Regions from separate parts of the Lysinibacillus sp. FSL R7-0073 genome, predicted to be linked through region 4. Evidence: riboswitches for the same ligand, from Rfam matches in the RefSeq annotation. Region 4 holds a riboswitch; each other region holds the start of a gene.
The links. A riboswitch is a leader RNA that binds a small molecule or an ion and turns the genes downstream of it on or off. The one in region 4 is predicted to bind thiamine pyrophosphate.
Positions count from the first base shown of each region.

Region 1: it holds a riboswitch for thiamine pyrophosphate, as region 4 does, so the genes downstream of both, thiW (energy coupling factor transporter S component ThiW) here and thiT (energy-coupled thiamine transporter ThiT) in region 4, are expected to answer to the same signal.
Region 2: it holds a riboswitch for thiamine pyrophosphate, as region 4 does, so the genes downstream of both, MKY88_RS12545 (ABC transporter substrate-binding protein) here and thiT (energy-coupled thiamine transporter ThiT) in region 4, are expected to answer to the same signal.
Region 3: it holds a riboswitch for thiamine pyrophosphate, as region 4 does, so the genes downstream of both, thiC (phosphomethylpyrimidine synthase ThiC) here and thiT (energy-coupled thiamine transporter ThiT) in region 4, are expected to answer to the same signal.

Region 1 covers NZ_JBBPAS010000001.1:914,962-922,557, reverse strand. Annotated here, with positions in the region: gene MKY88_RS04320 (ABC transporter permease) at 1-501, shown strand, start outside; gene MKY88_RS04315 (ABC transporter permease) at 498-1,295, shown strand; gene MKY88_RS04310 (ABC transporter substrate-binding protein) at 1,292-2,365, shown strand; gene MKY88_RS04305 (MFS transporter) at 2,715-3,911, shown strand; TPP riboswitch at 3,971-4,078, shown strand; gene thiW (energy coupling factor transporter S component ThiW) at 4,172-4,678, shown strand; gene MKY88_RS04295 (VWA domain-containing protein) at 4,768-7,365, opposite strand; gene MKY88_RS04290 (vWA domain-containing protein) at 7,349-7,596, opposite strand, start outside.
Region 2 covers NZ_JBBPAS010000001.1:2,534,968-2,542,563, forward strand. Annotated here, with positions in the region: gene MKY88_RS12515 (solute symporter family protein) at 1-1,341, shown strand, start outside; gene MKY88_RS12520 (hypothetical protein) at 1,434-1,610, shown strand; gene MKY88_RS12525 (TatD family hydrolase) at 1,671-2,420, opposite strand; gene MKY88_RS12530 (ABC transporter ATP-binding protein) at 2,410-3,159, opposite strand; gene MKY88_RS12535 (ABC transporter permease) at 3,134-3,907, opposite strand; gene MKY88_RS12540 (thiamine-binding protein) at 3,904-4,197, opposite strand; gene MKY88_RS12545 (ABC transporter substrate-binding protein) at 4,199-5,194, opposite strand; TPP riboswitch at 5,348-5,458, opposite strand; gene parC (DNA topoisomerase IV subunit A) at 5,582-7,596, opposite strand, start outside.
Region 3 covers NZ_JBBPAS010000001.1:230,209-237,804, forward strand. Annotated here, with positions in the region: gene MKY88_RS01110 (methyl-accepting chemotaxis protein) at 1-1,922, shown strand, start outside; gene MKY88_RS01115 (AEC family transporter) at 2,228-3,157, shown strand; TPP riboswitch at 3,230-3,344, shown strand; gene thiC (phosphomethylpyrimidine synthase ThiC) at 3,486-5,264, shown strand; gene MKY88_RS01125 (catalase) at 5,473-6,978, opposite strand; gene MKY88_RS01130 (helix-turn-helix domain-containing protein) at 7,286-7,596, opposite strand, start outside.
Region 4 covers NZ_JBBPAS010000001.1:4,080,393-4,087,988, reverse strand. Annotated here, with positions in the region: gene MKY88_RS20620 (SMC family ATPase) at 1-2,148, shown strand, start outside; gene MKY88_RS20615 (hypothetical protein) at 2,189-2,314, opposite strand; gene MKY88_RS20610 (DUF4870 domain-containing protein) at 2,367-2,690, opposite strand; TPP riboswitch at 2,817-2,924, shown strand; gene thiT (energy-coupled thiamine transporter ThiT) at 3,059-3,619, shown strand; gene map (type I methionyl aminopeptidase) at 3,782-4,537, shown strand; gene MKY88_RS20595 (hypothetical protein) at 4,565-5,278, opposite strand; gene MKY88_RS20590 (polyphosphate kinase 2 family protein) at 5,479-6,288, shown strand; gene MKY88_RS20585 (GNAT family N-acetyltransferase) at 6,463-7,050, shown strand; gene MKY88_RS20580 (beta-class carbonic anhydrase) at 7,122-7,596, opposite strand, start outside.

The sequences.
Region 1 (7,596 bases), 3.2 Mb from region 4:
TTGTTAAAAACATATGCCTTTATCGGTATCTTTGGTTTATACGGGCCGATCAATGCATTTATCGAAGTGTTTGGCTTTGACCCAAAGCAAATGCTCTTTACAGATATTAGCTTTGTTTTTGTATCCGTGTATATTTTTATTCCGTTTATGATTTTACCGATCTTTAACTCTTTAGATCGTTTAAATCCAACACTTATTTATGCGTCTCGTGATTTAGGCGCATCTGCTTTTACAACATTCCGTCGCGTTGTTTTACCATTGACAATGGATGGTGTTAAATCAGGTATTCAGGTTGTCTTTATCCCTGCTCTATCACTTTTCATGATTACTCGCTTAATTGCAGGAAATCGTGTTATCACCCTTGGTACAGCGATTGAGCAGCAATTCCTTGTGACACAAAATTGGGGAATGGGTTCAACTATTGCCGTGTTCTTAATTTTATTTATGGTAATCATTATGCTTATTACGGGACAAAAAGATAAAGGAGGTCGCGTGCGATGAACAAACTTTCTGCATCAGCCAAAGTCTATTTAACGATTGTTTTTATCGTTCTGTATGCACCCATTCTCTATTTAATCTTTTACTCGTTCAATAGTGGTGGCTCCATGAATAACTTTGAGTCCTTTACTTTAGAGCATTATCAGGCTGTTTTTGAAGATTCAAGGCTACTTGTTATTTTAATTAATACCGTTATCGTAGCATTACTTTCAGCTCTAATTTCTACTATTATTGGAACGTTAGGAGCAATCGGTATTGTAACAGTCAAGGATTCAAAAATGCGTAATACATTATTGTCCTTAAACAATGTTTTAATTGTCAGTCCAGATGTCATCATTGGTGCAAGCTTTTTAATCTTATTTACAATGGTGGGCATTAAATTAGGCTTTGCTTCAGTATTATTAGCACACGTAGCGTTTAGTGTACCAATTGTAGTGTTAATGGTTTTACCTAAATTGTTAGAAATGAATAAATCACTAATTGATGCAGCATTAGATTTAGGAGCAACCAAAAAGGATGTTATGATGCGTGTCATTTTACCATATATTCAGCCAGGTATTTTTGCAGGTTTCTTCCTAGCTCTTACGTATTCCTTAGATGATTTTGCTGTGACATTTTTCGTAACCGGCAATGGCTTCAGTACATTATCGGTAGAAATCTACTCGATGGCTCGCGCGGGAATATCTCTAACAGTTAACGCTATTTCTGGTTTAGTATTCTTTGTAACAGTTATCGTTGTGATTGGCTATTACTTCATTACAAGTCGCACAAGCAAAAGAACGGAGGGACAACAATGAAGTCATTAATTCAAGCGACCATCGCTATACTAGTTGTTTCTGCCCTTTTATTTTATGCTGCTGATGCCTTAAGTGCTGGTGGAGGTAAGAGTGGAAAAGACACTTTAACCATCTTTAACTGGGGAGAGTATATTGATCCTGATCTATTGAAAGAGTTTGAAAAAGAAACAGGTATTCATGTCATTTACGAAACATTTGACTCCAATGAAGCTATGATGACTAAAATACAGCAAGGTGGTACAGCGTACGATATTGCTGTCCCTTCTGAGTATATGATTGAAAAAATGAAGGAAGATAATTTATTGATTCCTTTAGACAAAGCGAAAATCCCGAATTTTAAAAATATAGATCCATACTTTTTAGATTTACCATTCGATGATAACAATCAATATTCAGTTCCTTACTTCTGGGGAACAGTAGGAATTGTTTATAATCCAAAGCTAGTTGGGAACTTAGATTTCTCCTCTTGGGACGATTTATGGGACCCTTCATTAAAAAGAAAAGTATTTTTAGTAGACGGTGCTCGCGAAGTGATTGGAATGGGTTTAAATAGTCTTGGACACTCCTTGAACTCATTGGATAACGATGAACTGCGTGCAGCAACTGACAAGTTGATCACACTTGCGCCAAACGTAAAAGCGATCATTGGGGATGAAATTACGCCATTAATGATCAATAATGAAGCAACAGTGGCCCTCACTTGGTCTGGTCAGGCAGCGGACATGATGTCTGAAAATGAAGAGTTGGACTTTGCTGTTCCTGAAGAGGGTTCCAATTTATGGTTCGATAATATGGTTATTCCAAAAACCTCAAAAAATATTGATGGTGCACATGCCTTTATCAATTTTATGCTAAGCGCTGAATCTGGTGCTCAAAATGCCGATTATGTTGGCTATTCGACGCCTAATATCGCTGCCATGGACTTAATGGACCCAGAAGTAGTTTCTGATGAACGCTATTACCCTTCTGAAGAGCAACGTGATACATTAGAGGTCTACAAAAACTTAGGCCCAGATTACTTAGGTAAATATAATGAACTGTTTTTAGAATTTAAAATGAGTATTCGATAATTTATAAGAGCGAATTGGTCTAAAACCAATTCGCTCTTTTTATGTAAGCATTCATTTGTATTACTATATTTAAAGAGCATTTCTACTAGTAGCCTGTGGTAACATTATTCACTCTTACCCGCGCTATTTCATTTCAATATAGTTGTTTCTAGCAAAAAGCAATTCGTCCTCACTCTACACCCCTAACTATTCTTTTTTATTACACAATGATCTGAAGCCTTCCAAGAAAAAAGCTTTTCTAAAAAACCATTCTAACGATCGAACCAGTTACAGCAATCTCAACTATTAGCCAGCCATAATTCTTTATGATAGACTGTACTATATTTGATTACATAAAGGGGGTTTTTCGATGACCCAGCAGAAGTCCAATAAGGCGGCTTTGTATATTTTAATGTTTAACATGTTTATCGCAATGGGGAGTATTGGAATTATTATTCCTGTAATGCCGGAATATTTAAGAATATTTGGAGCAGCAGGACAAGTTCTAGGCATGCTTATTGCAACGTTCGCCTTGGCACAATTCGTATTTTCTCCAATTGCTGGGAATCTTTCTGACCTGTATGGGCGGAAAAATTTAATTATTTTCGGTCTTATACTAACAGGACTTGCACAAATCGGTTTTGGCCTTTCTACAGATGTTTGGATGCTCTTTTTGGCACGCTTTTTAGGTGGCCTTGGCTCTGCATTTGTTGCACCTCCTATTATGGCTTTTGTAGCAGACGTGACAACTTATAAAGAACGCGGAAAAGGAATGAGTATGTTAGGAGCTGCGATGTCATTCGGCTTTATGATTGGCCCTGGAATTGGTGGTTTCCTCGCAAAGGTTAGCTTACATTTTCCATTTTTCATGGCGGGAGCTGCCGCCATTTTAGCGTCTATTTTATCGTACTTTTTATTACCATCTACAAAGCCAATAACTGCGCAAAATAGACAAAAGCAAGATAATCTGGTGAAACAGATGGCTCGCTCTGTACATATGCCTTATTTTGTTATGTTAATTATTATGATGGTATTCTCATTTGGGATTGCTAACTTCCAAACAACCTTATCACTATTTGTGACAGAAAAATTTAATTACTCACCTGGCGATATTGCCACCATTCTAGTGGTTGGTGGAGCATTTGGGGTAATTGTACAGATGTTTATCATAACGCCACTCTTTAAACGCTTTGGTGAAATGAAAGTAGTTTTGGTCAATTTATTTATTGCTTCCGTTGCTATTTTCTTAATATTATTTGTTTCAGGTTTTGCACTAATATTAGTTGTAGCAACCATCTTCTCTACGGCAACAACGTTAATTCGTCCAGCTGTTAATACACTCATCTCCAAACTTGCTGGAACAGAGCAAGGGTTTGCAGCCGGCTTGAATAATGCCTATATGAGCCTTGGAAATATGATCGGACCCGCTTTGGCTGGTTTCTTATTTGACTGGAATATGAACAGTCCTTATATTTTTGGTGCAATTATCTTATTAGCTTGCTTCTTCCTTGCCCTAATTTGGACATTGAAAAAGGCGCCACAGCTTATGCATCCAGATTCACACTAATCGTCAAAGCTTATTGACTATTGATTGTAGTATGTTACACTTCTAAAAAATAGAAAAATACTTACCACTAGGGGAGTCTTTTAAAGGCTGAGACGTATATGGTTATATACGGACCCTTCGAACCTGATCTAGTTCATGCTAGCGGAGGGAAGTGGCGCTTCTTGCTATTTTCAGTGTATAAGCAAGGCCGCTTCCTGTCGTTTGAAGGAAGCGGCTTTTTTCATGTTTCTAGTGGCTAAAACGAAAAGGAGCGCACTATCATGTCTATTCGTAAATTAACAATTATGGCTTTATTAGTAGCGATTGCCGTTGCAGGTTCTACGTTTATCTCCATTCCAACTGGGATTGCTCGTGCCTACCCTGTGCAGCATGCTATTAACGTAGTAGGAGCCATTATACTTGGACCCGTACCTACAGTGGTAGTTGCCTTTATTACGGCTATCATTCGTATCCTTACAGGAACAGGCTCTCTCTTAGCCATTCCTGGTAGTATTATTGGTGCATTATGCGCGGGGCTTGCCTATAAATATAGCAGTAAAATGTGGTTAGCTGGTGTGGGTGAAGTGATTGGCACGGGTCTTCTCGCATCGCTTGTAGCAGTTCCCTATGCAATGTTACTTATGGGTACATCCGTAGCGGCCTTATTTTTCATGCCCGCCTTTTTAATATCAAGTACAACTGGAGCAATCTTAGGTATTGTAATAGCTAGCAGTTTGCGTAAAACGGTGCTAGAAAAATATTTTAATCCCACTCTCTTTATTAAATAATGTCGTTGGTATTTCTTAGAGGATTTCTCTCTCCATGTATATACAAAAAGCAGTGCGAAATAATTCGCACTGCTTTCATCTAAATTAAATTATTGACGTTTTTTCATACCCTTTAATAATTGTGCCACATTCGTGTCTTCTGCCTGTACGGAGTGATTCTCTACAAGTTGCTCCTTTTTCTTCGGCTTCGTTAGGAAATTCCAGCCAAAGCGTCTTATTGTAATATCAATAAAGAATAAGAGCATACCTACAAGGAGAAGCCATGTCGCAATGTTTTGACGATCCGCCCCTTGCTTTATAAAGTCACGGAACACTTCTTGTGGTTCTTTTAAAACAGCACCACCAGTTTGTTCGGTTAATTCTTCTATTAATTTATCATTAGCAGGAAGAAGTTCATACTCAGCACTATAGGGAACACTTAATCCTGCCTGATAAATCGTTTCCTTTTCATCAGCGATACGGAAGAAGATTAATCCCGGCTCAGCTTGTACTACAGCTCGCACCTGAGAAGCTGATATAGTTTCAAGCTGTGTGTCTAGCTCTTCACCCGCTTCATTAACCGCAACAATATCTAAAAATGCTGCTTCATTTGTAGGATCTGTAATCATAAAGGATCCATCTGATTCTACTCTTACATCATAGGCAACATCATTATAACTTGGGAGCATTTGTGAAATAAGCGTTTGCCAAAATGTGCCCCAGTCCTGCCATCTTGCCCAGTCGCCTGCCCACTTTCCTGTTGAATCAGAAGTAAACGCAAATGTTTTGCCAAGACCATATTGCCATTGTGCTAACACCGGATCTTCCTTTTCGCTTTCAGCCACGACGGTAGCACCCTGCTTTGCAGTTGTTCCGATATAAGCATTCATTTGTGGAACGCCATTGGCAAATAGCGTATTCCATCCCCCAGCATTATAGAGTATTGGATAGAATGGATTATCCTCAATGTACGTACGAGAAATCATAGCTGTTTCACGAGATAAAATGGAAGGAATAGTTTGCTCATCGATAACATTGTAGAAGCGTCCGCTTCCCATCTCACTCAGAGCTTCCAATAAGTTAGCATCCGCATCTTGACCAATAGCCACTGTCGATAAGGTTATTCCGTTATCTTTTCCTTGTTCAATTAAATCTTCATAATTTCCTGGCTGTGATTGTCCATCCGTTAAAAGAATAATATGCTTACGTTGCAGTTTTATATCTGCTAGGTTTTCATATGCTTTTGCAAGTGAACCATAGATTTCTGTTCCGCCTCCTGGTGTAACAGATAAAATGGTATCCACTGCCTCTTCTTTATTGTTCAAAGGTCCAGTCTCTATAATTTCCCAAGGGCGATCATCAAATGCTATAAATCCTAATGTGTCTTCATCACGAAGCATTTCAACTGAACGTGCTGCCGCTTCCTTTGCAAGTTCTAGCTTGGATCCTGACATACTGCCAGAGCGATCTAGTACAATAACAAGTCCTAGTGAAGGTAATTGTTCTTTCCCCTTAATCTCCATTTCAACAGGTAGTAATGTTTCGATTGGCGTTTTAAAATAACCACCTAAACCAAAGCTATTTTCTCCACCGACCATTGCAAAACCAACACCAAAGTTTTTGACTGCTTGCTCTATCACACTCATTTTCGCCTCACCGACTAAATGTCCTGGTACATTATCAAAAATAATGGCATTATATTGCAAATAACTGGAGAGCTCATTTGGTAAACTTTCAGGTGACTTTACATCATAGGCTATTGATTGCTGGCCAAGTGCCGCCGCGATAGGTGAAGCTGTCTCATAGCCATTCACAATAAGTAAATGTGGTTCGCTTTGTACCATTGTGACACTTGTTAATTTATTGTTTTCAAATATTGCGTCTTGTCCTACTTGAACAACGGCTTCATATTTCACCAGCCCTTCACCAGTCGCCGCGTGTTTATAGGTAAACATATTCGTTCCTTCGGCTAGCTCAACTGCCTCACGATAAATTAGTTCATCATTTTCATATAATAATAGCTCGCCTTGACCAGCTGAAGTTGCATGCACTTCTGTTATCAGTTGTTGCTGTTCACCTACATAGGCCACTTGTGGAGACACAAAGCTTTTTAATGAAACATCATTCACAACAGGTTGACTGAAAGGCACAACATCTACACTAATATTGGAGCCTTTAAACTTCGTGGCGAAATCTAAAGCATTTCCCTTTGTCTCATTGCCATCTGTTATAAGCACAAAGCGTGTTGCTTTTTTCGGATCTATAATACCTGTTGCAAGTTGCAGACTTTGTTCTATATTCGTTTGATCAGTAGCCTTTATTTCCGTAAACTTTGGTACTTCCTTTAATGTTTTAGTCATAATGGCTTCTGTTTGTAATGTTGATGAGAAAGAATACAGCCCTGCAAGCTGTTCATCTTTTTTCGATTGTAAACTTTCCTGTATAAACTGTACCATCTCATCTTCAGTCCCATTCATGGAAGCTGAGCGGTCAACTAGATACACAATTTGTTCTTCTTTTATAGGTAATAAAAGATACGGCCCTGCCAATGCAAAAACTAAACAGCCTACCGCTATCATGCGAATTATAAGTACGATAGCAGGACTCTTTTTTAGTCGCTGTCGTTCTCGCCAATAGGTCCAACCAAAATAGATGAGCAATGGAAGTAATAGCAACAATACTAATGGCATATCAATTCGTAAATCCACGACGTCGTTGCACCTCCCACTCTGAAACAAGTAAAACTAAAATAATAAGAATTAGCCAAGGAACAAAAGAAGCCTTCGAAATCTCAGCCTTTCCGTTATCAGAAATATCCCCTAATGTATAGCTTGTTCCTTGTTCAATGACACGTTCTTGTGCCTGTAATTGTACAATAAAATGTTTTTCTTCATTATTAGAACGCACAAAATAGATGCCTGGTTTTTTTGGCGCAGTTA
Region 2 (7,596 bases), 1.5 Mb from region 4:
TTTGGATTTGACGGATTCTTCTTCTCTATTGGTTATTTAGTAGCTTACTTAGTGGTATTATACATCGTTGCTGAACCATTACGTAACCTTGGAAAATTCACTTTAGCTGACATGATTACAGCTCGTTTCAATAACTCAAAAGTACGTGGAACAGCTGCTTTAAGCACTATTACAATTGTTTTATTCTACATGATTGCACAACTAGTTGGTGCAGGAGCACTTATTCAATTACTTTTAGGTATCGACTACTGGGTAGCTGTATTGATCGTAGGTTTCATGATGACAACTTACGTATTATTCGGTGGTATGACAGCAACTTCATGGGTTCAAATTATTAAAGCTTGTCTTTTAATGCTAGGTACAGTTATTATCTCATTCTTAGTATTAAAAGAGTTTGGCTTCAGTATTGCAACAATGTTTAAAGAAATGACTACAGCAACTGACAGTGGTGCTGCTTATTTAAACCCAGGTCTAAAATATACAAATGGACTTGACACAATTTCTATGTTAATTGCATTAGTATTAGGTACTGCGGGTCTTCCACATATCTTAATGCGTTTCTTCACAGTAAAAGATGCAAAAACGGCTCGTTCATCTGTTATTTGGGCTACTTGGATTGTAGGTATTTTCTACGTTTTAACAATTTTCTTAGGTTTCGGTGCAGCAGCATTCGTTGGAAAAGAAGATATTATCGCGGCAAACGCTGCTGGTAATATGGCTGCCCCACTTCTTGCAGAAGCACTAGGTGGCGACATTCTATTCTCATTCGTATGTGCGGTAGCATTCGCAACAATTTTAGCGGTAGTAGCAGGTCTTGTACTTTCAGGTGCCTCTGCCCTATCACATGATATTTATGGTCAAATCATTAAAAAGGGTAAAATTACTGAAAAAGAGCAAGTTCTTGCAGCTCGTATCGGTTCAATTACGATCGCTGTCATTTCTATTTTATTAGCACTTGGTGCACAAACATTAAACGTTGCGTTCTTAGTATCTTTAGCATTCTGTATTGCAGGTTCTGCTAACCTCCCAGTTATTATTTACACAATCTATTGGAAACGCTTTAATACAGCTGGTGCTGTTACAGCGATGTTAACAGGTTTAATCTCTGCATTAGTATTAGTAGCTATGTCACCTAACGTATGGAATCCAGTTGAAGGGAAGGCGATTTTTGTGGGTGATCCGTTAATTATGTTAACGAACCCTGCTCTAATCTCTGTACCACTTGGTTTCCTTGGTGGTTTCATCGGCACATTACTTTCTAAAGAAACTGATGATGCAAAGTATCGTGAAGTTGACGTTAAAGCAAACACAGGTATTTCTGTACAGGACGTATCTCACTAAATCTATGTCATAAACCTCGTAAGTTTTTGCTTACGAGGTTTTACTTTTTCTTTCGTTTCCGTTACTATAATTGTTAAAAGGAGGGAATGAACATGGCTCAATCTAGGGCGAAAAAGAAGCGAATGCATATAAAAAGAACTGTTGGCAAGGATGTGGAGAAAAATCGCCAATCCAATTCCTTCAGTACACATGAACGCACCACCAAAACAAAGACGGAGAAATTGATGCATGATTCCACTAAACATAAAAAGCAGTATACGGATAATTAGTTTGTATCCTATACTGCTTTTATTATTGTAGAAAATACATGTGTCACTTGCAAAATTAGTTTAAAGTCGATAAAAGTTTGTCGTATTCTGAGTGATAATTTGAGCCGCTTCTTGTATAGACAATCCTTTGATGGCTGCAATCACCTCAATCGTTGAATGCATCATCCACGGAGACGTAGGTTTATTTGTAAATGGTCCTTCAAACGGCCATGGACCATCTGTTTCTACCATCATCAATTCGATCGGGTAGATTTGAATTAACTGCTGAATTTCCTCTTCATACAATGCATCAGGCGTAATGGAGATAAAATAACCTTGCTGAATCATGCGTTTCACAACTACCTCGTCCCCTTTAAACCAATGGAAATGTGCCTGACGAAGCTGATGCTTTTCTAGTAAATCGCACACGACGGTAGCGTCTTCATACACAGCATGCAAAACAATCGGTTTGTCCAGCTCCTTAGCCAATACGATAAATCGTTCCAATAAAGCCTCATACGGACGAGCATCCAAAGCTTGTTCTTGCCTTAAATAATAGGGTAAACCGACCTCACCGACTGCTATCATCTCATCACTATGGGAGCGAATCCAATCAAATAAAGCTTTCTCTTCTATTTCACTCGGTAAAGGCTGTTCAGGATGGAAACCAAAAGCCGCCTTCACCTTGGGATAGACCTTCGCTAAATTCAACGTATTTTGACAGGAAGTCAGCTGCATACTCACCGCAATTAATGCCTCTACTTCTTCCAATAAAGAAGGTATTTCCACGTCCTTATACTGATCTAAATGAATATGTGCATCAATCAACATTCAGATCCCCCTTTTCTTCCTGTAAATACATGAATAATTGTTGCTTCAAGGCTGTGAATGTGGCCGAATGACGAATTTCTTCTTTGCGGGGACGTTCAAACGGCACAATGATTTCTTTTTTCACCGTTGCAGGCCGTTTTGATAAAACAAGTATACGATCTGCTAAAAAGAGTGCCTCTTCAATACTATGTGTGACAAATAAGATGGATTTTCGATACTCTTCCCAAATGGACAGTAGCCATGCCTGCATTTCCAGTCTTGTAAATTCATCGAGCGCAGAAAATGGTTCATCTAGACATAAAATAGGTTTATCACTGACAATGGCACGGATAAAAGATACACGTTGTTGCATCCCTCCAGATAGCTCGTTTGGATAAGCATGACTAAAGGAAGCAAGTCCTACCTTTTCTAGCCACCCCTTTGCACGCTCAACATTAGGCTTTTGCTGCAATTCCTCGACAATTGTTACATTCTCTAAAATGGTACGCCAGGGCAATAAACAAGGCTGCTGTGGCATATAGCCAATTGCTCCTCTTTTTCGCTGGATATCCTCTCCATTTAATAAAATTTCCCCTTGATCAACCGGGGAGACCCCACCAATTAATTGAAAAAGGGTACTTTTACCACTGCCTGATGGTCCTACAATGGCCACAAACTCACCATCCTTGACATCGAAGGAAACATGGTCAAGAACATGTAGACTGTTAAAGGACTTAGCGATGTTTTGTATGCTGAGCATGATAACCTCTCCCCTTTACCATTAATTTTTCAAGCAAACGAATACTACTAAACAGCAATAAGCTTAACAAGACAATCGCAAAAATTGCGACAAACACTCGATCTGTACGGAAGGAGGATTGTGCTAAGGTCATGTATACACCAATTCCCTTTTTCGCACCAAGCCACTCCGCAATGACTGCCCCCATTACGCTATAAGTAGCAGCAATTTTTACGCCCGAGAAAATTGCTGGGTAGGCATGTGGCCATTCTAATTTCCAAAACGTTTGGGCCTTCGTTGCACCAATCATATCAAAGTAATGCTTTAACTCGGGTGCTGTTTGACGAAAACCGTCCATTGCCGCAATGACAATAGGGAAAAAGCACACTAGACAAATAATAATGAGCTTTGGTAATAAGCCAAAGCCAAACCAAATAATAAGGAGCGGTGCTAACACAAGAATGGGTATGTTTTGCGACATAATGAGAATCGGATAAAATAATGACCGAATGAAAGCAAAACGATGCAAAACAATTGCCACTGTTAGACCACAGCCCACCCCAATAGCAAGTCCTAATAAAGCTAATTGCACGGTAGCCAGAGCATGTGGCAGGAATGTCTGATACGATTGAAAGCCTTCTTCTACAATTATGCTTGGTGCTGGAAGGAGCCAAGGAGGAACATCAGCGATATGCACAACAAGCTCCCATATGAATAAGAGGAAGGCGATAAAAATTATCGTCCTTCCCTTTTGTAATGCCCGTTTCATGACTGATATTTCTCCGTTAATGTAGCCATTGTAATCCCATTTTGTTGATATAAAATTTTTACTTGTGTAATGACATTAATGGCTCCTAGCTCGACCATCTTAACATTCATTTTTTCAATGATTTGAAGAAGCGTTGTAAGCTCACCTTCCATTGTTGTTTCAAGGGGATGAACCTCATATTTCACACCAGATGCATCAATAACTGCAATGGCCGCATCTACATAAGGAATTACATCCTCATACTTCTCTGTCTTCGGAATGATTTGGACACTGATTAATGAATTTGCCATGTTAATTGGCCTCCTTTTTCGGTAAGAACTCATTCGTAAACGCCTGTTTAGCATCAAATTCGCCTTCTAATACTTTGTTACTCGACATCCATTTAGCATAGTTTTCCCATACAGATAGCTTTTGCTCACCCCATTGTTTAGCGTCATCCTGATACTTATCAGCCAACCACTCTTGGCTTTTATGCACTAACTCTTTATCTAAGTCCGGTGCCGCTTCTAGTAAAATATCAGCAGTTTCATTCGGATACTCGATTGCATATTCATAGCCCTTCGATGCAGCCGCAACAAAAGCTTTGACGATGTCTGGATTGTTTTGAATCATCTTTTCATTAGTTGCTAAAACAGGTGTATAGTAATCTAACTGATCACTGTAGTCCGTTAAATACAGCATATTAATCTTTTCCCCACGAAGCTCTGCCTCAATCCCTGTCCAAGCATAATAAATCCAAGCAAAATCGATATCTTTTTTCATCATTGTGAAGAAATCTAAATCTCCTGCATTGACAATATCTAATTTATTACTATCAGCGTTTTCTTTTTGCATTAATGATTGTAATACGGCTTGTTCGAGTGGTGCTCCCCACCCACCATACGTTTTTCCTTCAAAGTCCTTTGGAGATGTAATACCCTTTGATGCTACAGAAGCAAATCCAGATGTATTATGCTGAATGATGGCCGCTATTGAGACAAGTGGCACATCCTGAACACGAGCCTGTGTAATGCCCTCCTGATAGCTCACGCCAAATTCTGCCTTACCTGAAGCTACGAGCTGATCGGCTCCTGCCTCTCCTGGCATAATAATATCAACATCTAAGCCCTGTTCTTCAAAATAACCAAGCTTTTTCGCAACATACAATCCTGTATGATTCGTATTCGGTGTCCAATCGAGAACCACTGACACCTTTTTCTTTGTATCAGCAGTTTGCTTGTCCTCCTTGTCGCTACAGCCTACTAACGTCAATAGCGCAGCTAATAGGATAAATAACCATTTTTTCATGCTAGTTCCTCCCAGTTTGTAATATGAAAGTGTTCATGAATGAATGTTTCACCAGAAGAAAGCGTAATATACAGTTAGTAGATATTGCTTGGAAAACAAAAAAACGCCTAGGATTCCTCCCAGACGTATTGCAATCAATCTCCAAAACTTTTGCTTTTTTGAATAGATGTTCCCTACGCTGGTACGAGCCAAATCAGGTTCAAAGGGTCAGTGTCTATCGGACACAATCTCAGCTAGCCATAACTAGCCCCCCTACATTCTTTCGCTATGAACTTTTCGTTGATTATTATACCCATAGTTGATCTAAAATGACAAGATGCTATTTTTGGATAGTTGTTCCACTCAAACAAATAGCCCAGCTCTCCTATATAGAGACTGGGCATATTTTTAGCTTGGTTTTTGTTCTTTTTTGGCCGTTAAGACATGTGAAATGGCTCCATCTGTTGCAATATCCACTTTAAATGAACCATTAGAATGGCGATCAGCACGCGTCAATGTTTGAACATCAATAAACTCTTGGACGCCTTTTTCAGTTTCGATCACAACCTGCTCATCGTCTGTTGCTTGAATAACAGCGACAATTCGGTGAGGATTTGCTTTTAATTCTGTCAGGACTTTAAGACCACGTTTGGCACGACTTGCTACTTCTACCTCTGCGACATTCATTTTCTTAACAGCCCCTCGTTGTGTCACAATAACGACATATTGTGTTTCATCTGGCTGTAGAACATTGACCCCTACTAATGCTTCTCCATCTTTTAGCGTAATACCTTTAACGCCGCCCGTTTTCACACCAGTAACCGGCAATTCCTCGATAGGGAATCGAATTGCATACGCCGTATCAGTTGTTAAGAGCAGTTCCACATCATCCGTCATAAACGATGCATAAATCATGGCATCGCCCGCTTTAACATTCATTGTTTTAATCGGCTTCGAGTAACGCGTCACTGCATAATCTGCAAGTGGTGAACGTTTAATTTGACCATCTTTCGTAGCAGTTAAAATATACGTATTTGGCTGTTCAAATGTTTCAAAACCATAGACCGCAATAATTGATTCATCTTCACTTGTTGGCACAATACTAGAAATATGCTGACCAAGGTCCTTCCAACGAATATCAGGCAGTTCGTGGACTGGCTGATAAATATAATTCCCTCTATTTGTAAATAACAATAAATTATGTTGCGTATTTAAGTTTGCTTCATACAATAAGTAATCGGAATCCTTCATCGCAAAATCTTGACCATTGGAAGCGGCATGAGATCGTGTAGATGTACGTTTAATATAGCCGTCTTTCGTGACAGTCACCACAACCTCTTCACTTGGAACAAGGACATCTAATGTAATTTTAATTTCTTCTATTTCTTGTTCAATTTTCGAGCGACGTGGCTCAGTGAAGCGTTTTTTAATATCTAGTAATTCTTGTTTAATGACGCGTACAAGCTTGGCCTCGCTTTGTAAAATTCCTTCCAGCTTGGCAATCAATTTATTTAAGTCATCCTGTTCTTGGCGGAGCTCTGTAATATCGGTATTCGTTAAACGATATAATTGCAGGCTCACAATCGCCTCTGCTTGTACCTCGGTAAAATCGAACTTTGCTTGTAAATTGAGCTTGGCATCCTTCTTATCGTTAGAAGAACGGATCGTAGCAATGACTTCATCTAAAATTGATAGTGCTTTAATTAAGCCCTCCACGATATGGAAACGATCCTTTGCCTTTTGTAAATCATATATAGAACGATTTGTGACCACTTCTTTTTGGTGAGTAATATAGGCATCCAGCAATAGTGGCAATGTCATCATCGTTGGGCGACGATTATGAATCGCAATCATATTAAAATTGTAAGCTACTTGTAAATCTGTTGTTTTAAATAAGTACTGTAAAATCCCTTGTCCAGGAACATCCTTTTTCAGCTCGATTACGACACGTAACCCTGTACGGTCAGATTCATCACGAATTTCAGCAATTCCTTCAAGGCGTTTATCTACGCGCTGCTCATCAATTTTTTTGACAAGATTGGCTTTATTCACATCGTATGGTAATTCGGTAACAACGATTTGTTCTTTGCCACCCTTGATAGGTTCCACCACAGCCTGTGCACGGACAATAATTTTACCGCGCCCAGTTTCATATGCCTTTTTAATGCCGTCCACACCTTGAATAATACCGCCAGTTGGGAAATCAGGACCTTTGATGACTGTCATCAATTCATCCACTGTCGCAGTAGGCTTGTCTAAGCGCATTAATACAGCATCCAGCACTTCATCTAATGCATGAGGTGGAATATCGGTTGCATAGCCCGCAGATATCCCTGTAGAGCCGTTTACTAGTAAATTAGGGAAACGTGCTGGTAAAACAGTTGGTTCCATATCCTGATCATCGAAGTTTGGCACGAATTCAA
Region 3 (7,596 bases), 3.9 Mb from region 4:
TTAAAAAAGCCAATACAACTTTACAAACAACGAAACGAATCGTTGAAAGTATGGAGAAAAATAAGACGCTATCTTCCAAAGGTGTTTTAGACATAATGGAAAATAATTTAGCTAATAATGTTGATTTATTAGGGGTAGGAGCTATCTTTGAGCAGAATTCCCTTATTATCAATCCAAATGATGAGGCTACGTTGGTAGATTCCAAAAAACGTTTTGGACCATACTTAAGCAAAAATGATAATGAAATAACGACCACTCTTCTTGAAGGTGTAGATGATAAAAATGTTTCTCAATGGTACTGGGTGCCAAAAGAAGAAGGACGGACAGTTTTAACGGAGCCTTATGACTATAGTGTAAACGGTCAAACAGTACTAATGACAACAATTTCTGTACCATTAGTCAATGCTTCTGGGAAATTTTTTGGTGTATTGACGGCGGATGTATCTATAGATTATTTAAATGAGCTGACAAAGTCTGTTGCTCCAGAAGGCGGCTATGCGGCAATTATTACAAATAACGGTGTACTAACAGCTAACAGTTTCGGTAAAGAGTTGGATGGGCAAAATATGCAAGATGATCCTGCTTGGACAAGCATAAGTAAGACAATGGAAAACGGCGAGCTAACAAGTATGTACATAGAGTCTAATGAACTGAAAGATCAAGCCTATAATGTGTTTGCTCCAATGATTTTAGAGGACATTGACGAAACTTGGACCGTTCAAATCGTATTAGCTGAATCAAAAATTTTAGAGACCTATAACCATGTATTTGTATATACGATTATTGCATCCATTATAATGGTAGCCTTGATGACTGCTGCAAGTGTACTATTTATTTACAAACAGTTAAAGCCACTCAAGTTTTTACGTGCTTCGATTGAAACAGCAGCAGCAGGCGATTTAACACAAAAGGTAGAGGATAAATATATTAAACAAGATGAAATTGGGGCAGTCGCATTGGCCTATAATAATATGTTGGATAAAACCAATAGTGCTATTAAAGCCGTGTTAAACTCAACAACTCTATTGAACCAATCTTCTAACCAGGTACATGAGGCATTTAACGAAATCGTGTCCTCTAGTCAAGAGGTATCAGTAGCCATTAATGAAATTGCACAGGGTGCATCGAAGCAATCAGAGGATACTGAAGAAACGAATTATCGCATGATGGATTTATCGGATCAAATAGATGCCATTACTGCGCTTTCGAATGAAATGGACGATTTATCCAACAAGACAAATGTGACAACCGAGAAAGGCATGCAAGAGGTTCAAAGTTTACATGAACATAATATAGAGACGAATGAGATGAACGGCCGTATTCAACAACAAATGGAATCACTAGCTTCTAATATTGCCAATATTAATCAAATTATTGCCTCTATTCAAAGCATTACGGAGCAAACTAATCTATTAGCTTTAAATGCAAGTATTGAGGCTGCACGTGCTGGTGAGCATGGAAAAGGTTTTGCTGTCGTGGCGGAAGAAGTAAGAAAGTTGGCAGAGCAATCAAAAACTGAAACAGAAGTTATTAAAAGTACGGTAGAAAGTATTTTAGAAAATTCTCAACAAACAGTTGCAGTCATTGCATCGAATGCAAATTTAATGCAATCGCAAAATGAGTCCGTACAAAGCACGCAATTGGCCTTTAAAGATAATAGTGATTTGTCACGTGCAATTGCAACTTCTATTAATGAACTAATGACTCAGTTGTCTACTATGTTAGAGCATAAAAATCAAGCAATTATGTCCATACAAAGTATTTCGGCTATATCAGAGGAAACAGCGGCCTCTGCTGAGCAAGTAAGTGCCTCTGCAATGGACCAACAAGCAGAATTGCAAAAAGTGGCAGAGTCTATGCAAAATATGAATGATATCTCTAATGAACTGCAAGAGGTCGTTAATAGATTTAAGCTTGCGTAGAGAAAAAGGCTGCCTAAAATCTAAAGGCAGCTCATACTGTTGAAAAAAGGAATCGAGAAGTTCATGCTCGATTCCCTTTTCATTTTTTTCATCAAGAATTCATAGTCCTCAAATGAGTGAGTTTTGGTGATTCTTATATTCTGTACATTGTTCTCCTCGTTTATTGATGTGATTTTTTATCTTTTCATCATTGGAACAAGGCGCACCCCTCCAGTAGTGGAAATCAACGGTTTTAATTATGAAAGTAAGTAGCATTGACCTAGTACATTATCGACACTACAATCAAAAGGGAGGGGGACTTCAATATGGTGTATCTTGGAATGATTTTCTTTCAAATTGTCGCACCTATTTTAGTATTACTTGTACTAGGTGCTATTCTGCAAAAGAAATTTCGCTTTAACTTAAAAGCATTATCACAGCTTATTACATATTGTTTTATGCCTGCCGCTGTATTTATTAATTTATATGAGACGAGTATAAAACTGTCTGTTCTGGGGGAAGTTGGATTGTTTGTTGTGCTTTTTATTGGTAGTCAAATGTTACTCAGTCACTTTTTAGCGAAAGGGCTTGGACTCGCCAAAACTGAGGCAGCTGTTTTTAAAAATAGTGTAGTACTCATTAACTCTGGCAACTATGGTATTCCGGTAGCTCAAATGATTTTTGCCACTCAACCTATTGGTGTAGCCATCCAGGTTATACTCGTTATCTTCCAAAACATGACAACGTATACGTATGGTTTATATAATTTAATTTCCTCTACTAAATCGGGCATGACAATTTTAAAGGATTTTATAAAAATGCCTATTATACACGCTTTAATAATCGGTGTGGCCATGAATTATTTTGACATTGGCATTCCGCAGTTTATTAAAATACCTATAGACCATGTAGCAGATGGTTTTATTGCCGTTGCATTAATTACGCTAGGCGCCCAATTGTCTCAACTGGAGATTAAAACGATGTTTAATAAAACAGTATTCGTCAGCTGCTTGACGCGATTAATTATCGGTCCAGCCGTTGCTTTAGTCATTATTTATGCGCTCGGTTTAGACGGGGTTGTGGCACAATCGTTATTTATAGCGAGTGCTTTTCCCACATCCCGCAACAGTTCAAGTCTAGCATTAGAATATGATATAGAGTCGGCAACAGCTGCACAAACCGTTTTATTTTCGACCATTGTGAGTTGTATAACGGTCACGATTGTAATTTATATTGCTGATGTATTGTTTACCTAATAGAAATCAAAAATATTTAAATGATAACTTCCATCTCTTAGCAATATCTGCTAAACTAGCATCAAACTGAATAGTATTAACTAGGGGAGTCTGATGAGTCAGGCTGAGAGGGAAACGCATAGAGGTTTCTTGACCCTTTGGACCTGATCTGGCTCATACCAGCGTGGGAAAGTTAAGAAGCTATTGCATATTACGTGCAATCAATAGACCCTTTACATTCATGGCCGGATCCAATTATTTTTTTGGATTCGGCCTTTATTTATTTTGTTTGCTGGGTGAGCTAGAATCGGTCCTTGTTTAAACTACATTTAAGGGAGAGAAGTAGCTCATGTCAGCAATTAGTGCAAAGAACATTACGATTATGTCTAACTTTGAAGGAAGTAAAAAGGTTTATGTGGAAGGATCTCGTCCTGATATTTTAGTACCAATGCGTGAAATTACATTAAGTCCGACGACTGGTACCTTTGGGGATGAAGAAAATGCCCCAATTCGGGTGTATGATACGAGTGGACCATATACAGATCCGGTCTTCCACGTGGATATTACAAAGGGCTTACCTGCTTTACGAAGTGCTTGGATACAAGAGCGAGGGGATGTTGAGGAATACGGAGGGCGTACAATTAAACCTGAGGATAATGGTTTCAGTCGCGCTGATGATCCACGTATCCATGAAAATGTCTTCCCGGAATTGGTGAGAAAGCCTTTACGTGCAAAAAAGGGTAAAAATGTCACGCAGCTTCATTATGCTCGACGGGGAATTATTACACCTGAGATGGAGTTTGTAGCGATACGAGAAAATATGGACCCAGATTTCGTACGTTCAGAGATTGCAGCAGGCCGGGCTATTATGCCTGCCAATATTAATCATCCTGAGGCCGAGCCAATGATTATCGGTCGTAACTTCCATGTGAAGATTAATGCGAACATTGGGAATTCAGCTGTATCATCCTCGATTGCAGAGGAAGTGGAAAAAATGACATGGGCTACACGCTGGGGTGCTGATAATATTATGGATCTATCAACTGGCAAACATATTCATACAACGAGAGAATGGATAATTCGAAATGCTGCAGTACCAGTTGGGACAGTACCAATTTATCAGGCATTAGAAAAGGTAAATGGTGTGGCTGAGGATTTAACATGGGAGGTGTACCGTGATACGCTTATTGAACAAGCGGAGCAAGGGGTAGATTATTTCACTATTCATGCAGGTGTCCTTTTACGTTATGTCCCTCTTACGGCAAACCGTGTAACAGGCATTGTGTCTCGGGGTGGATCCATTATGGCGCAATGGTGTTTATACCATCATCAAGAGAACTTCCTCTATACTCATTTTGAGGAAATATGTGAAATTATGAAAGCTTATGATGTAGCCTTCTCATTAGGAGATGGCTTACGCCCAGGGTCAATCGCGGATGCTAACGATGAAGCACAATTTGCGGAGCTGGAAACATTAGGCGAATTAACGCAAATTGCATGGAAGCATGATGTTCAAGTAATGGTGGAGGGGCCAGGTCACGTTCCAATGCATTTGATTAAAGAGAATATGGACAAGCAATTAGAGGTTTGTAAGGAAGCCCCATTCTATACTTTAGGTCCATTGACAACAGATATTGCTCCAGGTTATGACCATATTACATCTGCTATTGGAGCAGCAATGATTGGTTGGTTTGGTACAGCTATGCTCTGCTATGTGACACCGAAGGAACATTTAGGATTACCTAATCGGGAGGATGTTCGAGTAGGGGTTATTACTTATAAGATTGCTGCACATGCTGCAGATTTAGCAAAGGGGCACCCAGGTGCACAACAACGGGATGATGCACTGTCAAAAGCGCGTTTCGAGTTCCGCTGGCGTGATCAATTTAACCTTTCTCTTGATCCAGAACGTGCAGTAGAATATCACGATGAAACATTACCAGCAGAGGGGGCAAAAACAGCACATTTTTGTTCAATGTGCGGTCCTAAATTTTGTAGCATGAGAATTTCTCAGGATATTCGTAATTATGCTAAGGAAAAGGATTTAAATACAACAGAGGCCATCCATGAAGGTATGAGGGAAAAGTCAGCGGAGTTTAAAAAGGCAGGTAGTCAAATCTATCAATAATAATAGTACAAGGCTTGTGTTGATTTACTAGACACGAGCCTTTTTTATGTTGGTTCCACAATTAAACAGGGGAGATGAATAAAAGTAATTTATGCTTTTGCAAATAGAAGTGAGCGGTTGAAACTAGACGAATACTAAAAAGCTCCATGTGAATTATACATTCACATGGAGTAAAAGTTGGATTTGGATATCAATAATAAGTGGAATATTAAACGTTTGTTGGTTGTTTTACATATGGGTTTGTAAGATCCATACCTTCTAATGAAAGACCCATTGCTTTTGCGACACCTTCACCATATGCTGGATCAGCTAAATAGCAGTGAAGGATGTGACGACGTTTGATGAATTCTTCAACAGAAGCCATATCATTAGCCGTATTTTCAAATAGACGTTGTTGTTCTTCCGCAGTCATTAGGCGGAAAAGTTTACCTGGTTGCTCGAAGTAATTATTATCGTCTTCACGGAAATCATGAATTCCTGCATGACCATCAATGCGTAACTCAGGCTCTTTGTGGTCTAAATTATGCTCCCATTCACCATAGCTATTTGGTTCATAGCCTAGTGTTGAACCAAGGTTGCCGTCAAAACGCATAGCGCCATCACGGTGGAAAGTACGGAATGGACATTTTGGTGCGTTAACAGGAAGCATATAGTGGTTTACACCTAAACGGTAGCGTTGTGCATCCGCATAGGCAAAGATACGACCTTGTAACATTTTATCTGGTGAGAAGCTAATACCAGGAACGATGTTAGATGGTGCAAATGCAGCTTGTTCCACTTCTGCAAAGTAGTTGTCCGGGTTTTTATTTAACTCAAACTCACCTACAGGAATTAATGGGAAATCTTTTTTATACCATACTTTTGTTAAATCGAATGGGTTGTATGGTAGCTCACGAGATTGCTCCTCTGTCATAACCTGAATATACATTTTCCATTTAGGGAAATCGCCCTTTTCAATGGCTTCATATAAATCACGTTGTGAAGATTCACGGTCTTGACCGATTACCTCAGTTGCTTCATCACCTGTGAAATTTTTAATGCCTTGTTCTGTACGGAAGTGGAATTTAACCCAAACACGCTCATTATCAGCATTGATAAAGCTATATGTGTGAGAACCAAATCCGTGCATATTACGGTAACCAGTTGGAATACCACGGTCAGACATTACAATTGTCACTTGGTGAAGCGCTTCTGGTAATAATGTCCAAAAATCCCAGTTGGAATTAGCGTTTTTCATATTTGTACGTGGATCACGTTTGACCACGTGGTTTAAATCTGTAAAGTGTAGTGGATCACGGAAGAAAAATACTGGTGTATTGTTTCCTACTAGATCCCAGTTGCCTTCTTCAGTATAAAACTTAAGTGCAAAGCCACGGATATCACGCTCAGCATCTGCTGCACCACGCTCACCAGCAACTGTGGAGAATCGTGCGAACATTTCAGTTTTCTTGCCCACTTCTGAGAAGATATTAGCTTTTGTATATTGAGTTATATCGTGCGTTACAGTAAAAGTACCAAATGCACCTGAACCTTTCGCGTGCATACGACGTTCAGGGATTACTTCACGATTGAAGTTTGCTAATTTTTCAACTAGCCATACATCTTGAAGTAATAGAGGGCCGCGTGGACCTGCTGACATAGAGTCATGGTTACTTACTACTGGAGCACCACCTGCTGTTGTAAAACGACGGCTACGATCATTTGCGTTTGTCATATTAGTTACCTCCTGAAAATAATGTAAGTCAAACTCTTCGTCTATAACTATAACAAATATAAAATAGAATTGCTAGTACATTATAATAATTATCGTTAAAGAATTTTTATAGTAAGATATAAAATATAAATATATGCATCGGAGACCCTATTTATGCTTAATCCTCGCCATAAATTTGTTGTTAAATAAACTAGATATAAACAGTATTTATACTGTAAATGAAAAGAAGTATAAGATATAACATCCATAGTACAAACCTTTATTGAAAATGAAAATAACTAATTGAAAATTATCTGCAAGGTCTTTATTAATTTTTTCGGTATCGATGAGGGGTCATACCGATTTGTTGTTTAAATATTTTAATAAAATAATTCGGATCATCAAAACCGTTTAAATGAGCAATCTCACTAATTGCAAAATCTGTTTCTAGTAGCATCTTAATGGCGTTTTGAATTCTAAATTGCTGTATATAGCGCTTAAATGGCAAGCCTTGTTTCTTTGAAAAAATCGTACTTAAATAATTGGGGCTGATGCCAAGCTTACGAGCGACAAAGGGAAGAGACAAGGAACTATCTTTAAATTGCTGATCAATAATTTCTAAAGCGAGCTCAACATAAT
Region 4 (7,596 bases):
GAACGGGAGATAGCTTTAGCAGAACAAGCGGAGCGTTTACTACTACTTGAACAACAATGTTTGGATTTACGAGCCGAACAAAATTTAAAAGAACAAGCCTATCAACAAGCCAACAGTAGTCAACTACAAACCAAGGAGCTTTTACAAAGAGCCCAAGAAAAATATGAAGCGGAAGAGGCAAAAGAGTCAGAACGTCAACAGCTTTTGCAGCAGGAAATGCAGCTCCAAGCATTGCTTCCTAAGTTCGAGGCTTATGACAGCAATGTACAGCAACTGCAAATTGCTGAGCAATATGTTGAAACGGCTAAACAAGGGGCAGCGGATAACCTAGCGCTAATCGATAAAGAAAGCGCGCAATTAGAGGAGCTTTTACAATCAATTGAGCACTTTGAAAAACAATTGGAACCATATGAAGGTTATTTAGAGCAACTACCAAAACTGCGGGAGCAAGTAGCTTTGCTCATGCAGGTGGAGAAATATACAAAAACGGTAGAGATAGCGAAACAGGATGTTATCGCTACTAAAGCTCATTTTCAGGACAGTAGACAGGAGCTTCAACAATTAGAGCTACGCTGGCTGACAAGCCAAGCAAGCATTTTAGCTCAACAGCTTAAAGAAGGGCAACCTTGTCCGGTTTGTGGGAGTACGACTCATCAACAAACACATAGTGAGCAATTGGAAATTGTTGAGCTTGCTCAGGTGGAAACGTTAAGGAGAAAAGCTTCTTCAGACGAGCGTTTGTATTTGGAAAAAGAGGCATTTTTAACATCCGCACAACAGCTTCAGCAAGAGGCACTGACACAATTAGAAGCATACGCGATGAAGCAACAGGATCAAGCACAAATAATAGCTTCCTTAGAAAAAATGGAACAAGAGATTACTAGCTTAAAGATTATCAATCAACAGTTAGCTCAAACAAGGATTAACCAGAAGGAACAGCGTTTAGCAATAGAGCATTTGCAACATAAACAAGTCAAACTTGAGGAATATTTAACTGAGCAGATGAAGAGCTGGACAAGACTGCAGGCAATTGTAGAAGAACAGCATAAGCAAATGCCAACAACTATTCCAACCTTACAGCAATTAAAACAAACACTTACCGATGTTAGTAAACAGAAAATGGATTTACAAAAATTATGGCAGGAAAGCCAGCATGATTTACATGCCGCAAAGGAAGCTGCCAGTAATGCTAAACTAGCTGTGGAAATCGCCAAACAGAATTTTGAAGAATTAAAGCTCAAAATGAATGACAAGCGTGAGCAGTTTTCAATAAGCATGCAGGAAGCAGGCTTTGTGAACTATGAAGACTATGCAACTGCGAAAAGAAGTGCCGCTCAATTAGAAGAACTTAGGAAGGCATGCAGTGACTACACGTTACATGTTCATACGTTACAAATTCAAATTTCAGAAGGAGAAAAACATCTTCAAGGGAAAGAGGAGCAAGATTTAGCCCTGATGGAGGCAACCTTAGAAAGTCTCCGAATCGCCTATGAGGATGCTTTTAAACAACTTCAACAAATAGATGGATTTGCGAAATCATGTCAAAGCTTTATCAACAAAGTAGAAGAAACAGAGAGAGAGCTTCGTTTACTTGAGAGTGAGGCAGGGCGCGTGAAGGAGCTGTATGGCTTATTAAATGGGCAAAATTCGAAAAAGCTTTCCTTTGAACGATATATTCAAATTAATTATTTAGATCAAATTACAGAGGCAGCCAATATTCGTCTTTATCATTTATCTAATGGCCAATTTGAGCTTAGACGTTCGGACAGGCTTGAAAAGCATGCCAAGCAAAGTGGACTTGGGCTTGATGTATATGACGCTTACACAGATCAATTACGAGATGTCAAAACATTATCCGGTGGTGAAAAGTTCAATGCATCATTAAGCCTTGCCCTGGGAATGGCTGATGTTATTCAAAGCTTCCAAGGTAATATTTATATTGAAACAATGTTTATTGATGAGGGTTTTGGCTCGCTCGATGAAGAATCATTAAATAAAGCAATAGACACATTAATAGATTTACAAGATTCTGGACGAATGATTGGTGTCATCTCTCATGTGCCTGAATTAAAATCAGCGATGCCAGCCGTTTTACATGTCGAAAAAACATTGAATGGATATAGTCAAACATATTTTGAAATAAAATAAAGGAAGGTGTATTTCCGGCTTAAGGAAATACGCCTTCCTTTTATTTTTTTCGAGAATTGACTGTAGAAGTTGTCCCTTTTTTTGCTGCCATCACTTTTTTTACGATCGGTATAACAATAGGCGCTAATTTAACAGCGGTTTTCACTACTTTTGATACTTTCATCAAAAACACAGCTCCTTTTTAATTACTTCTACCTGTTTATTTTAAAAATGAAACATTAGCGGATAACTCGAACAGCTTGAATAATATTCCATATTACGATTCCGAGCGAGACAATTCCGTAAATGGCGAACGAAATGAACCAAATGATCATTACTGTACTATTACTTGAAGTGGGGTCTAAACTAAATGTAGAAAAGACAAAGACAATGAAAAATAAGATACCAAATACAAAAGGAATTAGATGAGACACTAGTGCTCGAATAGAATGTCTTTTGATGTCAGCATCTTTCGTAACGAAGTAAACAATTAATGGTACGATGAAAGGAGCAAAGAAAATACTGAGATAACTAAAGGCAGATAAAATTTTTTGGTTCTCCATAGTTGTACCTCCTTTTTTAATATTTACGCATGGAAAACAGTAAAGTTTCAAAAATTAAGTATGGAAGAGGTTGTAATCATTCCGTGCTTTGCGTACAATGAAAGTGTTCAAATTAAATTCAGATGTAACGACCACAAGGGGAGCTGATGATGTCAGCTGAGACTGGGCACGTAATGCCTTGACTCTTTGAACCTGTAAGCTAACACTTGCGTAGGGATGTGGATAGAAACCGACACTTGTACGATGTGAGGCTCTGTCCTGACATCGTTTTTTCATTCTTAAGAATAAAAAGATGTCAGAGAGAATCAAATCAGCGCATTTCTATTCCTGCTCTTGTATCCTACATCGGAACAAAGGAGAGAATATGTATGGACAAAAAAAGACTATTAATGCTAGTGGAGATTGCAATATTTTCTGCGATTGGCCTTGTGCTCGATCAGGTCTCCTTTAAAGTATGGGCACAAGGTGGCTCTGTTAGTCTTGTCATGGTACCAATTATGTTAATTGCATTTCGTTGGGGCTTAGTAGCTGGCCTAACAACAGGCTTACTTGTAGGTGTTATGCAAACCATGTTTGGAGCTTATATTGTACACTGGCTTCAAGGTTTATTAGATTACGGCGTTGCTTTCACAGTTGTAGGGTTAGCAGCCATTGTACGCAGACCTTTACTTGAAGCAGCAAGTCAACTAAACAAAACAAAAATGGCGCTTTATATTATTGTAGGTACGGTGTTTGCAGGCTTCTTGCGATATGCAGCGCATACTACTGCTGGAGCGGTATTTTTTGCAGAGTATGCCGGCGATCAAAATGCGTGGATCTACTCGATTATTTATAATGGTACCTATATGCTGCCAGCAACAATATTAACAGCCATTGTGGGAGCGTTATTATTCACAGCGGCTCCACAACTAATGCAACGTAAAGCATAATGCCATCCCCTTCATATTGGTGAAGGGGTTTTTTTATGTAGTCACAATAGAATAGCACTTTGCCAAGGAGGCAGGCATACAATATTTAAAGCGTTTAGCGTTATACGCGTAAAAAGTTATGTTATATTAAAGAGTAGATATTAGATGAAAGGGACGTTATACATGATTGTAAAAACGCAAGAAGAAATTGAAGCTTTTAAAAAAATTGGACGTATTTGTGCAGAGATTCGTGAAGCGATGAAGGCTGCTACAAAACCAGGTGTCACAACACTTGAACTAGATGAAATTGCTGGCCGAATGTTTGCTGAGGCAGGTGCCATTTCAGGACCAAAAGGAGAATATGACTTCCCAGGATATACTTGTATTAGTGTCAACGAGGAAGTAGCGCATGGTATCCCAGGTAAACGTGTTATTCAGGAGGGAGATATCGTCAATATCGATGTTTCAGGCTCTTTAGATGGTTACTTTGCCGACACGGGTATTTCATTTGTAGTTGGTGATGGCTATGAAGACAAAGAAAAACTATGCCGTGTTGCCAAAGATGCTTTTGATCGTGCTATGACAAAGGTAAAGGCTGGCTCTAAATTAAATCAAATCGGTAAAGCTGTAGAGCGAGAAGCGAATGCTAATGGCTTAACAGTTATCATGAATTTAACAGGCCATGGTTTAGGTCGTTCTTTACATGATGAGCCAAATCACATTTTAAATTATTATGATGCATGGGACTCTACGATTATGAAAGAGGGCATGGTTCTTGCAGTTGAGCCATTTATCTCAGCAAAAGCAGAGCATATTGTAGAAGCTGGTGATGGTTGGACATTCATTACACCTGATAAGTCTCTTGTTGCTCAAATTGAACATTCAGTAATTGTTACAAAAGAAAAACCAATTATCCTTACTTCATTAGACGAAGAATAGGATTACAAAAAAATCCTGCACACCAAATTACTTTTGGTAGGCAGGATTTTTTTTAATGAATAAAATACCAACTAAGAGTACACCACATAAAAATAACGCAGCTGTTGTTACGAGTAGCTCATCAAAACCATTATGTAAAGCGATTCCTATATAAGCCCATATAAAAACACTTGGATACATGATATCAAAGTGATGAAAGCGGATATGTAGCGCAATGGCTCCACCTAATGTCAGTAAAATAACTGCCCAAAGAGGAGTACTTAGACCAAAACCGTTCCAACCATAAGCTGTTAACGTAAAGCTAATATTTGTGATAAAAATAAATGTCATCCATGCAAAATAAATGGCGAAAGGAATACGCCCCGACAGTGATTTGTCATGAAGTGGATACGTATTGTACAACATAAATAAATACAAGACTAAGAGTAAGGTAATGCCGAGAGAAACAATAAATAATTCATGATGCCATACGTATATCGTTAATGCTTGTAAAATATTTATGCAACTAAAGAGCGCAGACTGTTTCATAGATGTCTTTTTGATGTTCATCACTAACCAATAACCGGTGAATAAATAAATGACAATCCAAATTACATGACTTCCATCAACAGGTGCAAATACCACCGAAAAACGATTAGAAATTTCTAAAAAAGATTGACCGTTAAGTTTCGTGAAAAAGGATGAAAAGGTTAGGATGAGTGAGACAATATAAGAAATTGTCATCAATAAAAATCGAGGCATGCTTTCCTCTCCCTTCGAGTTAGATTGTATAGGGAAAAGACAAATAAGTATAGTACCGTCACTCAATTTATTATAACGGAAATTTCCATCAATGTATCGTGTTGTTTTGCTAATTCTATCTACAATTTACCATCTCAATAGGCATCCATTTATTTCTTTAGTACAATAAGAATATATCCAGATTAAAGGAGTGAAGCTTTATGACGCAAAACATAAAAAATTTAGACCTATCTATTGAACTAGATAAAAAGATGTATAAAAAGAAATTAAAAGTACTCCAATATGAAATGTTAAATGCCCAACAATTTTTATTAAAAAATAAAATAGGTTTAATTTTAGTGTTTGAAGGTATGGATGCGGCTGGTAAAGGAGGAGCGATAAAACGTTTAATTGAACGTGTCGATCCACGTGGCTATGTCGTCCATCCAATTTCAGCTCCACAGCCACATGAATTACGCTATAACTATTTACAGCGGTTCTGGAGAAAGCTACCTCAGCACGGGCAGATCGCTGTTTTCGATCGTTCATGGTATGGTCGTGTATTAGTAGAACGAATTGAAGGATTCGCGACGAAGGACGAATGGTCTCGTGCTTATGAGGAGATTAATAATTTTGAAAAGATTTTAACCGCGGGAGACTACATAATTATTAAGTTTTGGCTACATGTTTCAGATGAAGAGCAATTAAAGCGTTTTAAGGAACGAGAACAAAATCCATATAAATCTTGGAAGTTAACAGACGAAGATTGGCGTAATCGAGAAAAGTCACCGCAATATATTGAGGCTGCCAATGAAATGTTTGAAAAGACCGATAAGAAAAATGCTCCGTGGGTTTTAGTAGCTGGAAACGATAAAAAATATGCGCGTGTGCAGGTGCTACAAGAAACGCTTGCACATATTGAACGCGAGGCACTGAAACGTGGGCTTCATTTAACAAATGTATTGGACAAGGCACATTTAGAGGATGCTGAGTCATCTAGCCTGGACATATTAAATGAGAAAAAGAAGTGAAAAATAAAATGTGAAATGATGGTGCTATGACTTAAGACATAAGCTGTTTTAGTTGTAGCAGCATCTTTTTTTACATACAATAAGGTAAAACTAGGGTTAACCCCCTTAATTTCCGGTGGTTGAGAAAGTAGTAAAAGTTGTTATCGATATTGATTGGAAGGCTAGTGTGGAGAAATGGTGTTTAAAATTTGGAATTTATTAAGAAAAAAGGATGGGAATGTGGTAACAATAAAGGGGGATAAATGCTACATCCGCACATTCCAAGAAAATGATGCACGAAGTTTAACAGGTCTCGTAAGCCGCAATAAATACTTTTGGTCAACCTATGAGCCTTTACAAAGACCTGAATACTATACAATCGACGCGCAATATAAAAAAATTCAAGAAAGTTTATATTTAATGGATTCAAAGCGAGAATTTACTTTTGGTATTTTTGAGCATGGTACTAATAATCTAATAGGACATATTGCACTATATGCTGTAAAACGATTACCCTACTCAAGTGCATTTGTGGGATATGCTATGGATGAAATTTACGTTGGTAAGGGAATTGTCACTGAGGCAGTGAATATGGTAGTCCGGTTTGCATTCGATCAAATTGGGCTACATCGAGTGGAGGCATATGTATCAACCCAAAATAATCCCTCTATGCGTGTCTTAGAGAAGGCGGGCTTTCAACAGGAAGGTCTTTTAAGAAAGCTTTTGTATATAAATGGTCATTGGGTCGATCATTATATGTATGCCCGTTTAGAGGATGAATAAATAAACAAGTGCCTTTCTTTTCAAAGGAAAGGCACTTGTTTATTGATTTGCTATAAATCAAGTTAGATAAACTATTGATGGTTACCGTTTTCAATTAAATCTAGATGACCTGTATTTGGGTCAATAATCAAACCATGTACAGGAACGTCTTTGACCATTAATGGGTGATTTCGAATCGTGTCGACACTTTTCTTAACACTTGTCGCTACATCACCAAAACCGCGTAAAAATTCTTTTAAATCAAAACCAGAATACTCCAGCATTTTGATGGTTTCTGGGTTAATACCTCTTTTAACCATTTCACTTAACATCGCATCAGGATCAACTGCGCTCATACCACAGTCATAATGTCCAACCACGTAAACTTCATCTGCTTGTAGGCCATAGACAGCAACTAATAAACTACGCATTACAGCACCGAAAGGGTGGCTTACTAATGCACCGGCACTTTTCACAATTTTTACATCGCCATTACGGAGATTCATCGCTTTTGGTAAAAGCTCTACAAGACGAGTATCCATACAAGATAAAACAACAATACGTTTA